Regions from separate parts of the Actinomadura vinacea genome, predicted to be linked through region 3. Evidence: riboswitches for the same ligand, from Rfam matches in the RefSeq annotation. Region 3 holds a riboswitch; each other region holds the start of a gene.
The links. A riboswitch is a leader RNA that binds a small molecule or an ion and turns the genes downstream of it on or off. The one in region 3 is predicted to bind cyclic di-AMP.
Positions count from the first base shown of each region.

Region 1: another riboswitch for cyclic di-AMP. It lies ahead of ABD340_RS17980 (C40 family peptidase); the one in region 3 lies ahead of ABD340_RS19570 (CHAP domain-containing protein).
Region 2: another riboswitch for cyclic di-AMP. It lies ahead of ABD340_RS05850 (C40 family peptidase); the one in region 3 lies ahead of ABD340_RS19570 (CHAP domain-containing protein).

Region 1 is NZ_BAAARW010000012.1:562,361-566,088, forward strand. Features, by position in the region: gene typA (translational GTPase TypA) at 1-1,499, opposite strand, end outside; cyclic di-AMP (ydaO/yuaA leader) riboswitch at 1,689-1,831, shown strand; gene ABD340_RS17980 (C40 family peptidase) at 1,838-2,839, shown strand; gene ABD340_RS17985 ((deoxy)nucleoside triphosphate pyrophosphohydrolase) at 2,897-3,280, opposite strand; gene ABD340_RS17990 (Mut7-C RNAse domain-containing protein) at 3,347-3,728, opposite strand, start outside.
Region 2 is NZ_BAAARW010000004.1:2,367-6,094, forward strand. Features, by position in the region: gene ABD340_RS05840 (RDD family protein) at 1-711, opposite strand, end outside; gene ABD340_RS05845 (amino-acid N-acetyltransferase) at 715-1,311, opposite strand; cyclic di-AMP (ydaO/yuaA leader) riboswitch at 1,636-1,756, shown strand; gene ABD340_RS05850 (C40 family peptidase) at 1,835-2,761, shown strand; gene ABD340_RS05855 (LuxR family transcriptional regulator) at 3,035-3,265, opposite strand.
Region 3 is NZ_BAAARW010000012.1:922,014-925,741, reverse strand. Features, by position in the region: gene galE (UDP-glucose 4-epimerase GalE) at 1-574, shown strand, start outside; gene ABD340_RS19575 (TetR/AcrR family transcriptional regulator) at 661-1,269, shown strand; cyclic di-AMP (ydaO/yuaA leader) riboswitch at 1,603-1,742, shown strand; gene ABD340_RS19570 (CHAP domain-containing protein) at 1,757-2,500, shown strand; gene ABD340_RS19565 (bifunctional glycosyltransferase/CDP-glycerol:glycerophosphate glycerophosphotransferase) at 2,710-3,728, shown strand, end outside.

The DNA.
Region 1 (3,728 bases), 360 kb from region 3:
TCGGCGACCAGCGAGCCGGACGGCCGGGTGCGCAGCTCGCCGAACCAGGGCTCGTAGCCCTCGAAGACGTGGTGCGCCATGCCGGTGCCGCGGGTCTCGGTGAGGAACTCGGTGCGGAACCCGATCAGGCCGCGCGCCGGGACCAGGAACTCCATCCGGATCCAGCCGGTGCCGTGGTTGGTCATGTGCTCCATGCGGCCCTTGCGGACCGCCATGAGCTGGGTGATCGCGCCCAGGTGCTCCTCGGGGATGTCGACGGTGAGCCGCTCGACCGGCTCGTGCCGCTTGCCGTCGATGTCCTTGGCGACGACCTGCGGCTTGCCGACGGTCAGCTCGTAGCCCTCCCGGCGCATGTTCTCGACCAGGATGGCCAGCGCCAGCTCGCCGCGGCCCTGGACCTCCCAGGCGTCGGGACGCTCGGTCGGCAGCACCCGGACCGAGACGTTGCCGACCAGTTCGCGCTCCAGCCGGTCCTTGACCAGCCGGGCGGTGACCTTGGTGCCCTTCTCCCGGCCGGCCAGCGGGCTGGTGTTGGTGCCGATGGTCATCGAGATGGCCGGCTCGTCCACCGTGATCAGCGGCAGCGGGCGCGGGTCGTCGGGGTCGGCCAGGGTCTCGCCGATCATGATCTCCGGGATGCCGGCCAGCGCGATGATGTCGCCGGGACCGGCCTCGTCGGCGGGCTTGCGGGTGAGCGCCTCGGTCATCATCAGCTCACTGACCCGGACCCGCTCGACGCTGCCGTCGCGCTTGCACCAGGCGACCTGCTGGCCCTTCTTGATGATCCCCGAGTGCACCCGGCACAGCGCGATCCGGCCCAGGTAGCTGGAGGCGTCCAGGTTGGTGACGTGCGCCTGGAGCGGGGCGTCGGGGTCGTAGGACGGCGCCGGGATGGTCTCCTTGATGACCTGGAACAGCGGCTCCAGGTCGGGGCTGTCGGGCATCTCGGCGTTGCCGGGCTTGGTGAGGGAGGCCCGGCCGGCGCGGCCGGAGGCGTACACGATCGGGAAGTCGATCTGGTCCTCTTCGGCGTCGAGGTCCATGAACAGCTCGTAGGTCTCGTCGACGACCTCGTCGATCCGGGCGTCCGGGCGGTCGGTCTTGTTGACCACCAGGATCACCGGGAGCCGCGCGCCCAGCGCCTTGCGCAGCACGAACCGGGTCTGCGGGAGCGGGCCCTCGCTGGCGTCCACCAGCAGCACGACGCCGTCGACCATGGACAGGCCGCGTTCGACCTCGCCGCCGAAGTCGGCGTGGCCCGGGGTGTCGATGATGTTGATGGTCATCCCGGCGTGCCGGACGGCGGTGTTCTTGGCCAGGATGGTGATGCCCTTCTCACGCTCCAGGTCGTTGGAGTCCATGACGCGGTCGTCCACGTCCTGGTTCTCGCGGAAGGCCCCGGACTGCCAGAGCATGGCGTCGACCAGCGTCGTCTTGCCGTGGTCGACGTGGGCGACGATGGCGACGTTCCGGAGGTCATCGCGCGTGGAGATGGGCATGCGGTCTCGCCTTGGGTGAGAGTGTGGGGTCCGCCGCAGACGTGCGACCCCCTGATTCTACTTGGCCGTAGGGGCTCCCTCGCCCCACCCCCTTGCCCGATCCGTCACAAATACTCTATTTGGCTAATTTTGCCCCAATTTTGTACGCTCCTGCAGATCCGGTCGTTCGGAGTCCCGCCCCCCGGGACGACGGCCGGACCGCCGAATCCCGCGAGGGAACCGGGGACCCAGACCCCCGGGGTGAATCGGCGCACACTCCCTGGTGCGCGCCGTAGGGCGACTCCTGGCCCGAACCCGACAGCTAACCCGGTAGGCGGCCAAGGAGAGGAGACACCGGTTTGACACCGGCACCCCCCAAACGTCGACTCGTCGTGCCCGCCCTCACCACCGCCTCGCTCGTCGTGTGCGGCGTCGGCCTCCCCATCACCTCCCCCGCCGCGTCCGCCTCCCCGGCGTCCGCGCACGCCGCCGCACCGGCGCCCGGCGAAAGCGAGCTGCGCAAGCGGCTGGACGCCCTCAACACCGAGGCCGAGAAGCTGACCGAGCGCTACAACAAGTCCCGGGTCGAGCTGGGCAAGGCCAAGCAGGCCGAGCTGGACGCGGCCAAGGCCGCCGACACCCTCCAGGCCCAGGCCGCTCCCGCCCGCGAGGAACTCGGCCGCCTCGCCGCCGCCGACTACATGACCGGCGGCCCCGACATGATGTTCGCCGGCGGCGGCGCCACCGGCCTGTCGGCCTCCGCCTACCTGGCCCAGAGCCGGGCCGCGGCCGTCAACCGCCTCCAGGCCCAGATCGACGGCGCCGTCCGCGCCCAGCAGGCCGCCGCGGCCAGGACCGCGCAGGTCCGGCGGGCCGCCGCCCGGTCCCTGAGCGCCCGCGAGGCGGCCAAGGCCAAGGTGGACGAGGTCACCCGGCAACTCGACAAGCTGACCACCACCACCGCCAAGGACCCCGGGACGGGCCTGAGCGCGACCGTGAAGGGCTCCGGCCGGCCCGCCAAGATGGCCCGCAAGGCACTGAGCAAGATCGGCAGCCCGTACGTGTGGGCCGCCGCGGGGCCGAGCAGCTTCGACTGCTCGGGCCTGGTCGTCTGGGCCTACGGCAAGGTCGGCAAGCCCGGCCTTCCGCACTACACCGGCGACCTGTTCGGCCAGGGCCGCAAGGTGGGCAAGGGCGAGCTGAGGTCCGGCGACCTGGTCTACTTCGGCGGTGACCTGCACCACATGGGCATCTACCTGAGCGACGGCAAGTACCTGCACGCCCCGCAGACCGGCGACGTCGTCAAGATCTCCAAGCTGTCCGACCGCTCCGACTACGCCGGCGCCAACCGCATCGAGTGACCGCCCGCCGGGGCCGGCGACGGCCCCGGCGAGGACGGCCGGCCGGCCGAACGGCGGTCAGGGGCCCGCGGCGCCTCGCAGGTGGGGGCGGACGGCCTCCACCACGGGCAGGTCCCCGGCGAGCCACAGCACGTCGTGGAGTTCGTCCGCGCCGAGCCAGCGGAGCGCCAGATGCTCCAGCGGTCTCGCCTCGCCCTCGATGATCGTCGCCGTCCACACGCGGAGCACGCCGCCCAGGCTCAGCGGCCAGTCGCCGCCGATCCGCGCGGCCAGCGCGATCTTGACGTCCAGCTCCTCGTGGCACTCCCGGACCAGGGCGTCCTCGTCGGACTCGCCGGGATCGACCTTGCCGCCCGGGAACTCCCAGCCGCCCGCCAGCTCGGGCGGCTCCGCCCGCTGCGCGGCCAGCAGCCGCCCCCCGGAAATGATCGCCGCGCCCACCACAACACCGATCGCAACCAGCCCCTCTCTTGTCCGGCATGATGCCGGACGGCGGCCGTCCGCGTCTCAGGAGGCCGCGCTCTGCGGCGTTTCGGCGCCGTTACGGGCGGCGGCGACGATCCGGGCCGCGTCCTGGACGATCGTCTCCAGGTGGTCGCCGTGCGCGCCGCGCCAGTACACCTGGCCGCAGTCGACGCAGCGGCCGTACACGTCATAGCTGCGGCGGGTGCCGTCGGCCAGGTCCCGCTCGACCTCCTCCTTGTCGACCTGGGCCAGCACGCCGTTGCAGGCGGTGCAGCGCGTCCACGGCCGCAGTTCGGGCGCGAACCGCTCCAGCAGGTCGCGCAGCTGGTCATCGGGGCGCGAGCCGCGCGCGTACGCGCCGAACCACAGTGCCCGCCGCCGCAGCAGGCCGCGGTCCTGGGTCAGCAGGACCCGGCCCTCCTCG
Region 2 (3,728 bases), on a different contig from region 3:
GAGCAACCCGTACGCCAGGTAGTCCCACACCATCACGGCGAGGACCAGGAAGAAGAAGACACCGATCTGGTAGCCCACGTGGATGACGCCCGCGCGCCACACCGCCTGGGTCGTGGTCAGCGCGTCACCTGCGGGACGCACCTGGACGACCCCGAGATGCATCATCCGCTTGCCGAGCGTGCGCCCCCACAGGGAGAGCTGCACCGCCTCGTAGATGAAGGGCAGCACCGACAGGACGGCGAAAAGCGTGAAGATGATGGGCCAGTTCCAGATGCCGCCCTCGGTGTCGGTCTTGTTGCCCTCGCTGCCCAGGCCGATCGTGCCGATGACGACGGGCAGGACGAGGGCGAACCCGAACACCGCGACCAGCGCGTTGTCGAGCAGGCGGGCGGCCGCGCGCCGGTAAATGGGGGCCAGCGGCAGGCTGGCCGCCTCGGCGATGTCGTCCTCGCCGCCGTAGTAGCCCTGGTCGTACCCCTGGTCGTACCCCTGGTCCTGGACGGGCGGCTGCTGCCAGCCCTGCTGGGGCGGCGGCGCCTGGTTCTGCCATTGCCCCTGGTTCTGCCACTGCTGCGCTGGCGGTTGCTGGGGTTGCTGCCACTGGGAACCTTGGTAGGGAGGCGGAGGGCCATAGGAGCCCTGTCCCTGTCCCTGCGGCGGCGGGCCCTGCGGCGGCGGCTGGTGCCTGCCGCGGCGGGGGGATCTACTCATCGGTCAGTCCTCCAGGCGAAGCAACATCCGGGTATTGCCCAAGGTATTCGGCTTGACCCGGTCGAGGTCCAGGAACTCTGCCACGCCTTCGTCGTAGGAACGCAGGAGTTCTTCGTACACCTCTGGCGAAACGGGAGTCCCGAGGATCGGACGGAAGCCGTGCCGCTCGAAGAACTCCACCTCGAAGGTAAGACAGAACACCCTTCGCACACCCAGTTCCCTGGCGGTCTCGAGCAACCGGCTCACGATCCGGTGACCGATCCCCCGCCCCCCGTAACCCGGGTCGACCGCGACCGAGCGGACTTCCGCGAGGTCTTCCCACATGACATGCAGGGCGCCGCATCCCATGATCCGGCCGGAACGGTTCACGGCTTCGGCTCCGGCGCGTTCCGGACGTTCCGGATGGGCCGGCGCCGCCGCGCGGATTCCCGTCCCAGAAGGCGCCTGAAGGTCTTCGGCGACCCAGAACTCCTGTACGTCCTCATAGAGCTTCACGGTGGACTTCTTGAGCAGCCGCCGCCCCGATCCCGCGTACAGGCCGACGAGCCGGCTGATGTCCTGGACGTCGGCGGTACGGGCACGTCTGATCACGACTTCCACAAACAGGCGACGCTATCGGACCGCCGGCACTCGTTCGAACGAAGGGGGTGGCTGTCCGGAACATCCCGATCGGTCGGGTACGGGTGATGCAAAGCCCATCCCAAATGTTGGACAAAGCTGGGCATTCCACTCGGATCATGGTGCGCCGCATGAGTTTTCGTCACTTCCGGTTGGCACGCCACCCCGGTTCCGTTAGTCTCCTGCGCTGACATCCGCCGCCGCGATCGATCAGCCGGGACGACCACCCGGACAGCGGCGGCCGAACCGCCGAGTCCGCGGGCCGCGGCCAGCGCCCCACGGAACCGAGGACCCATCCATCGGTCGGGTCGCGGGGCGCCGCAGTCCCGGGGACCCAAGCCGACAGGGGTCAATCCGCATCGCCGCGGACGGGCTGCTCCGGCCCGAACCCGTCAGCTAACTCGGTAGGCGGATCAGGAGAGGAGAATTGGTGGAGCGCTCGCGCCCTGGTTCCTTTTCACGCCGCGAACCGGCCGTCCGATTCCGGGCCGGAACGCCGGCCGGCATGCTGGCCGGCGGATTCGCCGCGGCCGCCGTCCTGGCCTCCCCCGGCACCGCGCACGCCGATCCGGAGCCGTCCGCCAAAGAGCTGCAGACCCAGGCGCACAAGCTCGCCGATCAGCTCGAACAGCTCACCGAGCAGTACAACGGCCTGAAGGTCAAGCTGCAGCAGTCGCAGCGCGCCGCCAAGGTCGCCGCCGACAACGCGGCACGGCAGGAGAAGACGCTGCAGGGCGTCCGCGAGAAGCTCGGCAGCCTCGCCGCCACCAGCTACATGCAGGGCGGCACCGACCCGGCCCTCTCCTTCGTCGCCGCCCAGGACCCGCAGGCCATGCTCGACCAGGCCGCGACCCTGCGCTACTTCGCCGCCCAGGACGGCACCCGCGTCGCGAACATGATGCAGGCCATGCAGGCAGCCCAGCGCGCCCGCAAGTCCGCCGAGGAGCGCTCGGCGCAGGTCGACAAGCTGCGCGGGCAACTGGACGCGCAGCGCAAGAAGGTCACCGGCACCTACGAGAAGGTCCGCGGCAGGCTCGTCAAGAAGGATCCGACGCAGCTGGGCAAGCTGCCCGTCGTCGGCACCGGCAAGGCGGCCCAGGCGCTGCGGCTGGCGATGTCCAAGATGGGGCGCCCCTACGTATGGGGCGCCGCGGGCCCGTCCACCTTCGACTGCTCCGGCCTGACGATGTGGGCCTACAAGCAGGTCGGGATCAACCTCCCCCACTACACCGGCAGCCAGTGGAACGCGGGCACGCACATCTCACGCGGCGAGATGCAGCCGGGCGACCTGGTCTTCTTCTACTCCGACCTGCACCACATGGGCATGTACGTGGGCGGCGGGAAGATGCTGCACGCACCGCAGACCGGTGATGTCGTCAAGATCTCGCCGATCGGGGGGCGGCCGTTCGCCGGCGCGGTACGGGTCGCCTGATCCCCTCCCAGACGGACCGGCCTTGAAAGACGGATCTGCCTTGAAAGCGTGCCCGAACCGGGCGTCACGCCTGGGAAGGTGTTTGGCGGGGGGCCTTAGCCAGGGGGTCGGGAACAACGTCCGCGGCGACGCCTCGCAGGGACCTACCTGCCAGGGGGCGGCGTCGCCGCAACGGGGAAGGACGGAGTTCGTCTTCTTCTCTGCCGTTTCCTGCTACCGCCCGCCTCCTCCTGACGGGCGAGGGCCTTACGGCCCGGGGCGGGCCGAGTGACCCTAGATGAGCTGCCTACGGGCCGCCCACACAACGGCCTCGATAGGGGTGTTGACCTCGAGACGATCGCAGATCGTCCGAAGCCTGCGCCGCAGGGTGCGGGCGCTCAGCTCGAGCTTGCGAGCCGCCACATCGGCTGTGACACCGCTGGCGATCTGCGCGAGCAGGCGGATCTCCTCCTCGTTCAATCGCAGATCGTCGATGCCACGACGTGCGAGTGTGGCCTGTTCCACTCCGTCCTCCCTCGTCCGTGGTGATGACCGCGGGGATGCAGCCGTTCGCTACACAGGCACGGGTAGGCCTCGATCTGTACGCGTTGGTTGCCGGGTCCGGACCCTCCGGACTGAGATCATCGATTCTCACTTCGAAGCGCGCGCTTGGCCGGAGGTGGCCGATGGGCCGATTGACAGGCGCCATGGGGGAACTCCAGGTGACGATGCACTCGTTGGCCAACCGAACGCGGACGCACCTCCGGGTGCGAAGGACGCGCCCACGACGTCGTGGACGGCGACCCCGCCTGGGAGGAGGGCGCCTTGTCCGGGACGGGTCTTGATCGCCAGCCATCTCCACCCGCCCCCTTTCGCTCGATCATCCGACTCCTTCGTCCCGGCCGTGGACGAAGATCGTGAATCGTTTCAAGCTACGCTTCGGCTCGGAACGCTAGGCGGCCGGATCCGGCCCGTCAAGCGGCAGTTA
Region 3 (3,728 bases):
GGCCGAGCTGCTGCTGGAGGACCTGTGCTCGGCCTACGGGCTGCGGGTGGTCTCGCTGCGCTACCTCAACCCGATCGGCGCCGACCCGCGGATGCGCACCGGGCTGCAGAGCAGCAGGCCGACGCACGCGCTGGGGAAGATGATCGAATCGTACGGGCTGGGCGTGCCGTTCCGGATCACCGGTACCGACTGGGACACCCGGGACGGCACCGCGGTCCGCGACTACATTCACGTGTGGGACATCGCCCGCGCTTTCTGCGCGGCGGCGGCGCGGTTCGATTCCATCGTCGCGCCCGCCGGTCCGGACGGGCGCGGCTCCGGTTATCAGGTCATCAATCTCGGCACCGGCGGGGGGACCACCGTCCGGGAACTGGTGGAGGCCTTCCGCGGCGTCGTCGGAGACGGTTTCCAGGTCGAGGAGGCGCCCGCCAGGCCGGGCGATGTCGTGGGCGCGTACGTCAATCCCGCGAAGGCGCTGGAATTGCTCGGCTGGAAGCCCGAGTATTCCATCGAGGACGCCATTCGCCATTCGCTGGAATGGGCGGCGCGGCGGAGCCGTATGGACGCGGCCTGATCTTCGGGTGACCCGCCGCGCGCGGTGCGGACGGACGTGCGAGAGTATGGGATCGGTCACACGTCCGGTACCACCGAGGAGGCGCGTTGAGCGGCGATGTGCGGATCACCGTGACGCGGACCCTGAGCAAGGAGCAGCAGGTCCGGCGGGAGCGACTGATCGAGGCCGCGCGCCTGCTGGCGTTAGAGGGCGGCTACCCGGCCGTGACCATGCACGACGTGGCCGACCGTGCCGGGGTGGCGCGTGCCACGGTGTACCGCTACTTCGCCACCAAGGACCACCTGCTGACCGAGGTCGCCGCCACCTGGGCGCACCGGATCACCGACGACATCGACTCCCTGGCGGTCGGGACGACCCCGGTGGAGCGGCTCACGTCGATGCTGGAGCGGGTGGTCCGGGTGGCGGCCGAGGAGTTGACGCTGACCTCGGCGATCGTCCAGGCGGTGACGGCGGACGACTCCAGCGTGGACGACGCCCGCACGGTGCTCTTCCTGTTCGTCCGGGAGCGGCTGGCCGCGGCGATCGGCGATCCGGTCCCGGACCGGGAGGAGATCGAGATCGTGCTCGGGCACGTGCTGCTGGCCGGGCTGGTCAGCCTGACCTCGCTGCGCCGCCCGGTGGACGAGGTGGCCGCGATGGTGCGGACGTCGGGGCGGCTGGTGCTCACCGGGGCCATGGCGCCCCGCGCGCTGTGAGGCGCGCCGCTCACCGGGGCTGACCTCCGCTTGGTGTGGCCTTTGTCTCATGCCCCGCCGTTTGACAGGCGTTCCGCGCGGCAGGAAGGGGCCAGGGCGCGTTTTTGCCCCTGGGGCGGGCGCTTTGCCCTCGATTTGCGCTGAGCAGGAAGTTTGATACCTTCTGTCTGGTTCCGGGGATGCACTCCATGCGTCGCCGGGGGCCGGCGAGCCGCACCCGGACAGGGGCGAGCCCGCCATCACGGTCGCGTGTGCGGATTTCGAACCCGCGCGAACCGTGGTCATCCATCTGATCGCAGTGCGGCGGCCATCGACGGCCGCCGCTCCGCCGAGTCCGATCCCGCGCCGACGACGGCGCCCGGAGCCGGGGACCCATCTCTCTGGGGTGAATCGGCGCACTTCCACGTGCGCCGTAGGGCGACTTCCACGCCCGAATCCGACAGCTAACCCGGTAGGCGGCCATGGAAGGAATCAGGAGACCCCTGCCTTGTCGTTCCGCTCGAACCATTCCCATAGTGCCCTGCTCGCCACCCTCCGCGACCGCGCGGGCGAGCTGACCTCCCAGACCCTGGCCCTGCGGGGCCGCGCCGCCACCGGCGTCATCGGCGGCGTCGTCCTCGGCGCCCTGACCTTCGGGTCGGCCCTGGGCGCGGTCGCCTCCGCCGAAGCCGCCCCCGCCTCCGGCGCCGCCAAGGCCCGTCAGGCCGCGCCGGCCGCCGCGCCCGAGAAGGCCGACAAGTACGCCAAGTCCGCCACCACCCAGCAGGTCATCAAGCTGGCCGAGAAGCAGGTCGGCATCACCGAGGGCCAGGGCGGCGAGACCAAGTTCCACGACTGGTACATCAAGAGCAACGCCGCCAAGCTGACCGCCGCGCGCGACGGCGGGAGCGTGTCCGAATACAAGGGCGCCCAGTGGTGCAACATGTTCGTGTCCTGGCTCGGCGCGAAGGCCGGCCTGAAGGGCATGGGCGCCGATGCCTACACCGTCGCGCACGCCGAGTGGTTCAAGAAGACCGGCCGCTGGGGCCAGAAGGCCAAGCCCGGCGCCGTGGTGTTCTTCGCCTGGAACGGCGGCGGCATCTCCGGCATCGAGCACGTCGGCATGGTCGTCAAGGACAACGGCGACGGCACCATCACCACCATCGAGGGCAACACCGACAACGCCGTGAAGGAGAAGGTCCGCGACAAGTCGACGGTCGCCGGGTACGGCTACCCCGACTACCGGAGCTGACCCCCCGGCCCCGGCCTGGAACCGGCGAGGGCGTCCCGCCACCCGTGATCACTTCCTGATCGCGGGAGGGCGGGGCGCCCTTCGGCGTCTCACGTCCGCCACGCGAGAACGCGAAGATCGACACCCGCTTGATCCCATATCGACCCGTCCATTGCGCTGTGTGGAAATCACTAGCCGGAGTACGGATTCACGGGCCATGGGGGGATTCGATGGGGATCCGGCCGGACGTCAGCGTCATCGTGATCGCCTACAACGATGCCCGGCGGCTTCCCCGCGCGGTCGGATCGGTGCTCGCCCAGTCGCTGGGCAGCGTCGAGACGGTGATCGTGGACGACGCCAGCAGCGACGCCACCGGCGCCGTCGCCGACCGGTTCGCCGCCGCGCGCCCAGGGCGGATCCGGGCCGCGCACCTGCCGGAGAACTCCGGCGGCTGCGGCCGGCCCCGCAACACCGGGGTGGAACTGGCCCGCGGCGCGTACGTGATGTTCCTCGACAGCGACGACGTCCTCGACCGGCACGCCTGCATGAACATGGTCGCGGCGGCCGAGGAGACCGGCGCCGACCTCGTCTCCGGTCTGTGCGTGCGGTCCTATCGCGGCCCGCCGCCCAAGGAGACGCCCTGGTACGCCCGGCTCTACCGGAACCGGGCCGTGCACGGGTCCGTCCTGGAGCGCCCCGACCTGCTCTACGACACCCTGTCCACCAACAAGTGCTACCGCCGCGGCTTCCTCGCCGAGCACGGGCTGCGCTTCGCCGAGGACGTGCACTACGAGGATCTGCTGTTCACGGCCGAGGCCTACCTCGCCGCGTCCCGGATCGCGACCCTGCCGCACCGCGTCTACACCTGGTGCGTCGAGCCCGCCGCGGACCGCCCGTCGATCTCAAACCGGCGGGGCGAGCTGCGCAACCTGGCCGACCGGCTGGAGGTGCACCGCCGGATCGACCGCGCGTTCCTGGCGCACGGGGCCGAGCACCTCAAGCTGGCCAAGGACGCCAAGTTCCTGAACCACGACCTGCTTCTTTACCTCCGCGACCTGCGGACGCGGGACGAGCCGCACCGGGCGCGCTTCCGCGGGCTGGTCGCCCCCTACCTCGCCGAGCTGCACCCCGGCACGCTGGAGGCCGCCGGCCGGCTGCCCGCGATCGCCGCGTACATGGTGCGGCGCGGGGACGTCGACGGTGCCGTCGCCGCCGCCGAACTGGCCCGCAAGCGGATCCCCGAGCTGGG